DNA from 3 places in the Erwinia sp. AC075 genome. Region 3 is predicted to be linked to each of the others. Evidence: predicted binding sites of a transcription regulator. Region 3 holds the regulator's gene; each other region holds the start of a gene.
The links. Region 3 encodes ArgR, which controls arginine synthesis, uptake and breakdown. Its sites were predicted from a motif close to ANTGAATAAAAATACANT; they were not measured.
Positions count from the first base shown of each region.

Region 1: the regulator ArgR is predicted to act here: its motif matches at 1,273-1,290, upstream of argA (amino-acid N-acetyltransferase).
Region 2: the regulator ArgR is predicted to act here: its motif matches at 1,857-1,874, upstream of argC (N-acetyl-gamma-glutamyl-phosphate reductase).

Region 1 covers NZ_CEEDEU010000001.1:4,915,732-4,919,010, forward strand. Annotated here, with positions in the region: gene argA (amino-acid N-acetyltransferase) at 1-1,240, opposite strand, end outside; gene amiC (N-acetylmuramoyl-L-alanine amidase AmiC) at 1,477-2,730, shown strand; tRNA gene AC0IXH_RS22820 (tRNA-Met) at 2,843-2,919, opposite strand; tRNA gene AC0IXH_RS22825 (tRNA-Met) at 2,987-3,063, opposite strand; tRNA gene AC0IXH_RS22830 (tRNA-Met) at 3,129-3,205, opposite strand.
Region 2 covers NZ_CEEDEU010000001.1:3,604,824-3,608,102, reverse strand. Annotated here, with positions in the region: gene ppc (phosphoenolpyruvate carboxylase) at 1-413, opposite strand, end outside; gene argE (acetylornithine deacetylase) at 659-1,810, opposite strand; gene argC (N-acetyl-gamma-glutamyl-phosphate reductase) at 1,991-2,995, shown strand; gene argB (acetylglutamate kinase) at 3,011-3,279, shown strand, end outside.
Region 3 covers NZ_CEEDEU010000001.1:4,359,105-4,362,383, forward strand. Annotated here, with positions in the region: gene AC0IXH_RS20465 (barstar family protein) at 1-82, shown strand, start outside; gene yhcN (peroxide/acid stress response protein YhcN) at 241-510, opposite strand; gene yhcN (peroxide/acid stress response protein YhcN) at 626-889, opposite strand; gene argR (transcriptional regulator ArgR) at 1,327-1,797, opposite strand; gene mdh (malate dehydrogenase) at 2,233-3,168, shown strand; gene degS (outer membrane-stress sensor serine endopeptidase DegS) at 3,219-3,279, opposite strand, start outside.

The DNA.
Region 1 (3,279 bases), 560 kb from region 3:
GCGTAAAGCCGCGTTCCTGGAACCAGTGAATGCTGCGGGTAGTCAGCACGAAGAGTTTCTTCAGCCCCATCTGACGCGCCTGCAGTGCCACGCGTTCCAGCAAGGCTTCACCGCGCGAGGAACTGCGGTAATCAGGATGCACCGCCACGCACGCCATCTCGCCAATCGCTTCTTCCGGGAACGGATAGAGCGCGGCGCAGCCGATCGTCAGGTTATCGCGCTCAATGATGGTGAACTTATCAATTTCCATCTCCAGCTGCTCGCGAGAGCGACGAACCAGAATTCCCTGCTGCTCCAGCGGACGGATCAACTCCAGAATGCCGCCGATATCATTAATGGTGGCACGGCGGATCTGCTCGGCACTTTCCATTACGATCTGCGTACCGATACCATCACGCGAGAACAGTTCCTGTAACAGCGCGCCGTCTTCCTGGTAGCTGATCAAATGGCTACGACGCACGCCGCTGCGGCAGGCTTTAACCGCACCACGCAGAAAACGCACGGTGCCGGACAGGTAGTCATCGCGCGTTTCCAGCTCTTCAATACGTTGCTGGGCATCATTCGGGAACAGCTCGGAGATGATATTGCCTTCATCATTGGTCACGCCCTGTTCGGAGCAGAAACCAATCATCTTCTCGGCTTTCAGCTTGATGGCTAACTGCGTCGCCACTTCTTCAGAGGTCAGGTTGAAGCTCTCGCCGGTGACGGAAACCGCAACCGGCCCCATCAGCACGATTGCGCCGCTGTCCAGCTGACGGTGGATCGCTTCTTCATCGATACGACGAATACGGCCGCTGTGGCAGTAATCCACGCCATCATCCACGCCTAACGGCTGGGCAATAATAAAGTTGCCGCTGACCACATTAATATGCGCACCCTGCAACGGGGTATTGTTCAGGCTCATCGACAGGCGGGCGGTAATATCCAGCTGTAAACGGCCTGCGGCCTGCTTAACCAGCTCAAGGGATTGCGCATCGGTAACACGGGTATGCTTGTGATAAATCGGCTCCAGCTGGTGTTCAGCCAGGTTGGCGTCTATCTGCGGCCGGGCGCCATACACCACCACCAGGCGAATGCCCAGGCTGTGCAGCAGGCCAATATCATTGACGATGCTTGAGAAGTTCTCATGCTCGATGGCTTCACCACCCAACATAATGACAAACGTCTTACCACGGTGGGCATTGATATAGGGCACGGTATGACGAAAACCCTGAACCAGCTCGGTACTCCGTTCCTTCACGGCAAACCCTCTATGAATTATTATTCGCTAAAAGTGTATTTTTATTCTTTTATTGGCCGGGCGCAAGGGGCAATTTCTCAGTATTTTCTGGTTTCTTCCCCTGGCGGCAACGCTAATACGCTGCATTTTATCGCTTTTTCTGGGTGACACCGCCGGAGGGATTCGCTAAAGTTTTTGCACTTGGTAGTCATTTGGCTTTTTTTTAGACACAGTTCAGCAAACACCTCTGGAGTAGCATGTCCGATTTACCCTCACCTGGCCGTCGCCGGTGGTTAAAAAGCGCCGGCGCCGTCGTGCTGCTAAGCGTCAGCAAAGTAGGCCTGGCCGCCAGCAGCCATGTGGTGGCGATCCGCATCTGGCCGTCTTCAACCTATTCACGGCTGACGCTGGAATCCAACCGCCCGCTGAAATATAAGCATTTTGCGCTCAGTCATCCCGAACGCGTGGTGATCGATATTGCCAATATCCAGCTTAACCATGCGCTGAAAGGCGTCGGGAACCTGGTGCGCAGCGACGATCCCTACATTAAAAATGCCCGAGTGGGGCAGTTCGATGCCAATACCGTCCGACTGGTGCTTGAGCTGAAGCAAAATGTGTCGCCAAAGATTTTCACCCTCGCGCCCGTCGCCGGGATCCGCGATCGCCTGGTGCTGGATCTCTATCCGGCAAAAGGCAGCAGCTACGATCATGCTGACGATCCGCTTCTGGCGTTACTGGAAGATTACAATAAAGGCGATCTGGAAAAGAGCCAGCCTGCAGCGGCGGCTTTGCCGGGCAAGGCGGGGCGGGATCGGCCGATTGTGATCATGCTCGATCCGGGGCACGGCGGCGAAGACTCGGGGGCCATCGGTAAACATAAAACCCGCGAAAAAGACATTGTGCTGAAGATCGCCAGACGACTGAAGGTCTTGATTGACAAGCAGCCCAATATGCGTGCCTATATGACGCGCAACGAAGATGTCTTTATTCCGCTAAAAGTCAGGGTGGCCAAAGCGCGCAAACAGCGTGCCGATCTGTTTATCTCCATCCATGCCGATGCCTTCACCAGCCGTGCGGCACGCGGCTCGTCGGTATTTGCGCTCTCGACCAAAGGCGCGACCAGCACTGCGGCACGTTTTCTGGCGCAGACGCAGAATGAATCAGACCTGATTGGCGGCGTCAGCATGAGCGGCGATCGCTATCTCGATCACACCATGTTCGATATGGTGCAGAGTCTGACCATCAACGACAGCCTGAAATTTGGTAAAGAGGTGCTGTCCCGCATCGGTAAGGTGAACCATTTACATAAGCGAACCGTCGACCAGGCCGGTTTTGCCGTGTTGAAAGCACCCGACATTCCGTCGATTCTGGTGGAAACGGCGTTTATCAGTAATTTAGAAGAAGAGCGAAAGCTGCGGACGACGCGTTATCAGCATCAGGTAGCGGAATCTATTCTGGCGGGGATCAAAGCGTACTTCGCCAGTGGCGCAAGCCTGGCACCCAGAAAATAGTGCCGATTGTGGGGCGGGGTGCTGCTCGCCCGGCATAAAGCGGACAGGCAAATCCATTGCGGGGAATTTGGCGGAGGCCAGAAACAAAAAAACACCCGTTAAGGTGTTAAGTTGGTTGCGGGAGCCGGATTTGAACCGACGACCTTCGGGTTATGAGCCCGACGAGCTACCAGGCTGCTCCATCCCGCGTCCGTAGTGTACTACTGTTGCTTCCGTCACAACAGGTCTTTCTTTTACTGCTTTCTCCGAAGAGAAATGGTTGCGGGAGCCAGATTTGAACTGACGACCTTCGGGTTATGAGCCCGACGAGCTACCAGGCTGCTCCATCCCGCGTCCGATATACTGTTGCTTCCATCACAACAGGTCTTGCTGTTCACAGAACCTTCTCCGAAGAGAAATGGTTGCGGGAGCCAGATTTGAACTGACGACCTTCGGGTTATGAGCCCGACGAGCTACCAGGCTGCTCCATCCCGCGTCTGTGGAAGCGCACTATACGCTGTAGGAGTTTTGATGCAACCCCTTTCTGCAATAAAGTCATCAAAATAGCGC
Region 2 (3,279 bases), 750 kb from region 3:
TGTGCAGTCAGCACCAGTTCCAGTGAAAGCGATTCGATAGCTTCACGGATCGAGGCTTCGGTCAGATGAGGTTGCTGCTTCAGGCGATCAAAGACTTTGGTCAGCATTTCCGGGTGATTGGCCCCTTCACCCTTCGGGGAAATCGTATGGTACTGCTCGGCAACGTTAGTCAGATTCAAAAACTGACTGAAGGCGCGTGCAACAGGCAGCAGCTCATCATTCGACAGGTTTTGCAGCGTTGACAGCAATTCTTTACGGTGGGCGTCATTTCCCGCACGTGATGACTTCGAGAGTTTGCGGATGGTTTCCACCCGCTCAAGGATGTTCTCTCCAAGTGCATCCTTAATCGTATCCCCGAGCAGTTTGCCGAGCATACTGACATTACTTCGCATTGCGGAATATTGTTCGTTCATATGACCCCTGACACCCTTCTTGTTTTTGTCACTTTATTTCACCGTTGCCGGCATAACTTTGCCTTTTATCTAGCCACGTTCGTTACCATTCGTCAAATGACTTAAATCTGGCGGCTTCAGCGGCTAAATGTCGGTAATTTATGAAATTTAATTACAGGCAAGTGAGATAAGTTATTCTTATCATGAAAGACGGAACAAATCAGGGGCAACACGCTGTTTCAGCAGTGAATTGCCCCAAATGTGATTTAGTGGTGGCAAAAATGCTGCACAACCTGAGCGATCAGTTCGCGGGTGGGTTTAATAAATGCGGTGTCGATATATTCGTCCGGTTGGTGCGCCTGATCGATCGATCCCGGGCCCAAAACCAGCGTTGGGCACAGCGTCTGAATGAACGGCGCTTCGGTACAGTAGTTCACCACTTCGGTTTCGGTACCCAGTAATTTCTCCACTACCTGCACCAGCTGATGGTTGCGCGGACATTCGTAGCCTGGAATGGGCGGATGCAATTCACCAATCGTCACCCGGCCTGGCCAGCGTTCACTCACCGGAGCCAGCGCATCATTCAGCAAACCTTCCAGATCCTGCAGTGACAGGCCCGGTAACGGACGAATATCCATATACATCTCACAGCAGGCACAGATGCGGTTTGGCGCATCGCCGCCGTTAATGTAGCCGAAGTTCATGGTCGGATACGGGATGGCAAAGCCATCATGGTGATAGCGCTCTTTCAGCGTATTACGCAGGCCCATCAGGTGAGTGATGGACTCATGCATCAGCTCAATCGCATTAACGCCACGCGCCGGATCGCTTGAGTGACCCGACTGGCCCTGAATGCGGATCGACTGAGATAAATGGCCCTTATGAGCACGCACCGGTTTCAGTGAGGTGGGCTCACCAATAATCGCGCAGTCCGGGCGGATAGTGGTGTTTTCAGAGAAATACTGCGCGCCGGCCATAGTGGTTTCTTCATCGGCGGTGGCGAGGATGTAGAGCGGCTTTTCCAGTTTGGTCACGTCAACATCACGCAGAGTATCTAAAATAAAGGCAAAGAAGCCTTTCATGTCGGCGGTGCCCAGACCGTAGAGCTTGTTGTCATGCTCGGTCAGGGTGAACGGATCGCGCGTCCAGCGGCCATCGTCGAACGGGACGGTATCGGTATGACCGGCGAGCAGCAGGCCTCCCGCGCCGTTTCCGGTTCTGGCCAGCATATTGAATTTGTGGCGCGTGCCGGGCACCGGTTGCACTTCAACGCTGAAGCCAAGGTCACGGAACCAGCCTGCCAGCAAATTGATTAAAGTTTCATTACTCTGATCGATGGCAATATCGGTTGCGCTGATCGACGGTGTGGCAATCAACTCACGGTATAACTCGATAAAAGGGGGTAATTTTGTCTTCACTGTTGCCATTCCTTGAGTTAGGATAGTGTCATATTCATGCATTAATAGTGAATAAAAATACATTAACGGCGTACGGATGGAAACCACAAATTGCTCCATCGTCCAGCGCCGCTCGCGTGGGAAGACAGCGAAAATTCGCTGCAGCCCGGAAATTTGAGACCAGAAAAAGGTGTCAGTCTGATGTTGAATACGCTGATTGTTGGTGCCAGTGGTTATGCTGGCGTAGAGCTTGCGACTTACCTGAATCGTCATCCACAGGTGAACATAACCGCTTTGGCGGTTTCAGCGCAAAGCCCGGACGCAGGAAAATTACTTTCCGATCTTCATCCGCAGCTGAAAGGCATCCTTGATATGCCGCTGCAGCCCTTGAGCAGCGCCTCGCAGTATGCCGATAAAGTGGACGTCGTTTTTCTGGCGACCGCTCACGAAGTCAGCCATGACCTTGCGCCAGAGTTCCTCGCCGCGGGTTGTGTGGTATTCGATCTCTCCGCTGCTTTCCGCGTGAACGATCAAAGCTTCTTCACAGACTACTACGGCTTCCCGCATCAGCATCAGGACTGGCTGGAAAAAGCGGTATATGGTCTGGCCGAATGGCAGCATGACAAAATTAAAGAAGCGCAGCTGATTGCGGTGCCGGGTTGCTATCCTACCGCTGCCCAGCTGGCCTTAAAGCCGCTGGTCGAAGCGGGCCTGCTGAACGATGCGCAATGGCCGGTGATCAATGCCACCAGCGGCGTGAGCGGGGCAGGGCGCAAAGCGGCGGTCGGCACCAGCTTCTGTGAAGTCAGCCTGCAGCCGTACGGTATTTTCACCCATCGTCATCACCCAGAAATCGAAGCGCACCTCGGTGTGCCGGTGATCTTCACCCCGCATCTGGGCAACTTCCCGCGCGGTATTCTGGCTACCACCACCTGCCGGTTAAAAGCAGGTGTGACCGCTGACGACGTGGCAGAAGCGTTCCATAATGCCTATCACGATAAGCCATTGGTGCGTGTTTACGACAAAGGCGTGCCGTCAATTAAGGGTGTTGTTGGTCTGCCATTCTGCGACATCGGTTTTGCGGTGAAGGGTGAACACCTGATTGTCGTGTCGGCAGAAGACAACCTGTTGAAAGGCGCCTCCTCGCAGGCAGTGCAATGCCTGAATATTCGTTTCGGCTTCCCGGAAACGCAGTCACTTATTTAATCGGTGAAGATGATTATGACGACTCCTTTAATTATTAAACTCGGTGGCGTGCTGCTGGATAGCGAAGAAGCGCTGGAGCGCCTGTTTGGCGCGCTGGTGGCCTACCGGGCTGAGCATCAGCGTCCACTGCTGATTGTGCACGGCGGTGGCTGCCTGGTGGATGAGCTGATGAGCAAGCTCTCGCTGCCGGTGAAAAAGAAAAATGGCCTGCGCGTCACGCCTGCGGATCAGATCGACATTATTACCGGCGCGCTGGCGGGAACCGCAAACAAAACCCTGCTGGC
Region 3 (3,279 bases):
GCGGCGTTATGGCGCGTTAATCCTGCTGTTTGATGAAGCAGAAGAGGAGCTGGAAGGGCAGCTCCGATTTAACGTTCGCTAGTCAGCAGAAACAAAAAGGGCCCCGACAAGCGGGGCCAAAGGGTTCGTCATACTGACGAGGAATGTCTTACAGTAGCAGTGACAAGCCAGCGAGAGGGATTCGCGCGTTCGACAACACGCAGGTGCTGGCACCTTCTAATTTTTTGTACTTATCAGAATTTATTTATACAGCTCTGCGGTGGCGTGGTAGTTGCCATCGTTACGCGCTTCGATCACACGATAAGAGCTGGCACCTTGCTGATCCGCTTTCTGAGAAAGCTCATGACGGATATCGGTTGGCGCGCCATCAACACCACTGACACTAATGGTGCCCATTGACTGCAGGTTCTGCTCGCTTGCCTGCTGATCAGTTATCAGGTGAGCGGCGCTGGCGCCGAAAGAAAGAACTGAGGCCAGGCCGAGTACTGCGATTGCTAATTTGGTTTTCATGATAGATGCTCCAGATAGGGTTGAGCGGTAACCGAAAGGGCTAAAAAGCGTTTATTATTCTTGGGGTTATCGTTTTTATTTAGTCGTTAATACCGTATTGCCGGGTAATCTTTGCTTATTTGTACAGCTCTGCAGTCGCGTGGTAGTTACCGTTGTTGTACGCCTCGATAACTCGGTAAGCACTTGCGCCCTGAGCGTCAGCTTTCGCATTCAGCTGCTGGCGGATGTCCATCGGTGAACCGGCAACGCCGCTTACGGAGATGGTGCCAACTGATTGCAGATTTTGCGCCTGATCCGCATTAACAGATTCAGCTGCAAAAGCACCAAATGAGAGAGCAGAAAGAACGGTTACAGCCGCAACAGTAGTTTTAATGTTCATGATTATTTCCTCGTAGTATGTTTTTATCTTTTTGTTTAGTGTGATTGTCATCACGAAAACAAGTATAGATCTAATAACGTAAAAAATTAATAGCGTGCTAATAATGTTTTGTTGGGATACTTTAACCGAAAACTGCATTTTAATAACCAGACGTTATAAAAAACGCTTATAAGTTGCCCTATCCATGTTAAATACATGTAAAAACATAGGGATATGTGACTTTAGCCATTCGTGCGCTTATTTGTGGTGGATCACACCATGAGACGAGAGTATCTGGTTTTTCTGCCTGACATGTCGCCCGCGAGGCAGTGCATCATGCTGAATAGTGAGGCGTGGAAGGGCAGAAAAGCTAAAGCCGGCAGGCGCCGGCTCTAAGAAAAGATGATGATACGGGGTGGTTAGCCTTAGGTTAAAAATCAGGCGTTAATTGCTGCTGCTTATAACTCTTGCTCGAAGAGGATCAGGATCGCTTCGAACAGCTGCTTTACCGTAAAGGCGCGGGCAGGGGTAATAAAGATGGTGTCATCGCCGGCAATGGTGCCAAGGATCCCTTCAGCTTTGCCGAGGGAATCCAGCAGGCGAGCGATAAGCTGCGCGGCACCCGGACTGGTATGGATTACCACCAACGCATCGTTGTAGTCGATATCCAGCACGAGGTTTTTAAGCGGGCTGGTGGTGGTCGGCACGCCCAGTTCCGCAGGCAGGCAATAGACCATTTCCATCTTGGCGTTGCGTGTGCGCACGGCACCAAACTTGGTCAACATGCGGGAGACTTTAGACTGATTGATATTGTCGAAGCCATCTTCCTGTAAAGCGGCGACGATCTCGCCCTGCGAGCTGAACTTCTCTTCCTTCAATAAAGCCTTAAAGGCTTTAATCAGGTCTTCCTGTTTTGATGGGTTACGCATAGGCTTCCGCTTAAGAGTCAGAAATAAAGGGGATTCCCTGATGGGACTGGCGGTGATTATGCAATTAAATGAATGGTTATGCAATAAGGCAGGGTGTTTTATGCGGGGGAGCGGTGAAGGGGTGACAGTATGCCAAACTTTTGATGGAAAAAAAATGCCCGCTCAGACAAGGATGTAGCGCAAAAAGTAAACGATTTGTTATTAAATTGATGTTGTTCTGCTTAGCGCTAAGGGTGTAATGTAAGGCCGAATCGTGCTGTTTGTCGCTGGCTACGAGCGGCCTTGCACCCTATGCGGTTAATCATTTGCTTCAGCGGTTTTGGGCGTGAGCGCTCAGATCGACATGAAAGCAATCGCAAAGCGCTGAAGGCTGGACTATGTTCATAACCAGATGGATTCACAGCACTTTACGCTCACTATAATAAGGAGTTCAGGATGAAAGTTGCAGTTCTCGGCGCAGCTGGCGGTATTGGCCAGGCTCTCGCACTTCTGCTAAAAACCCAGCTTCCGGCGGGTTCCGACCTCTCTCTGTACGACATCGCTCCCGTTACGCCTGGCGTAGCTGTTGATTTGAGCCATATCCCTACCGCAGTCAATATCAAAGGTTTCTGTGGCGAAGACGCAACGCCGGCGCTGAAAGGCGCTGACGTGGTCCTGATCTCCGCTGGCGTGGCGCGTAAGCCAGGCATGGATCGCTCCGATCTGTTCAATGTTAACGCCGGTATTGTTCGTAATCTGATTGAACAGGTTGCCAGCACTTGCCCTAAGGCGTTGATAGGTATCATCACTAACCCGGTTAACACCACGGTCGCGATTGCTGCGGAAGTGCTGAAAAAAGCCGGCGTTTACGATAAAAACAAACTTTTTGGCGTTACCACGCTGGATATCATCCGTTCCAACACCTTCGTCGCTGAGCTGAAGGGCAAAAATCCTGCCGAGCTGAACATCCCGGTAGTGGGTGGACACTCAGGCGTGACTATCTTGCCTCTGCTCTCCCAGATCCCAGGCGTCAGCTTCTCTGAACAGGAAGTGGCCGATCTGACGAAACGTATCCAGAACGCGGGTACCGAAGTGGTTGAGGCGAAAGCAGGTGGCGGATCCGCGACGCTGTCGATGGGCCAGGCTGCGGCCAAATTCGGTCTGTCGCTGGTACGCGCTCTGAACGGTGAAAGCAACGTTGTGGAATGTGCTTACGTTGAGGGAGATGGCGCACATGCTCGCTTCTTCTCACAACCGCTGCTGCTGGGTAAAAACGGCATCGTTGAGCGCAAGCCAATCGGCACGCTGAGCGCTTTTGAGCAGAAGTCGTTGGACGGCATGTTGGATACGCTGAAGAAAGACATTACCTTGGGCGAAGAATTCGTTAAATAAGCCTGCTACAGGGCCAGCGCTGTCTGGCCCTGCATTCCATCACTTCCCGCTTAATTCCCCGGATATTCCAGCACGGTAATCGGCAGCGTCATTTTTTGATCGTTGCGAATG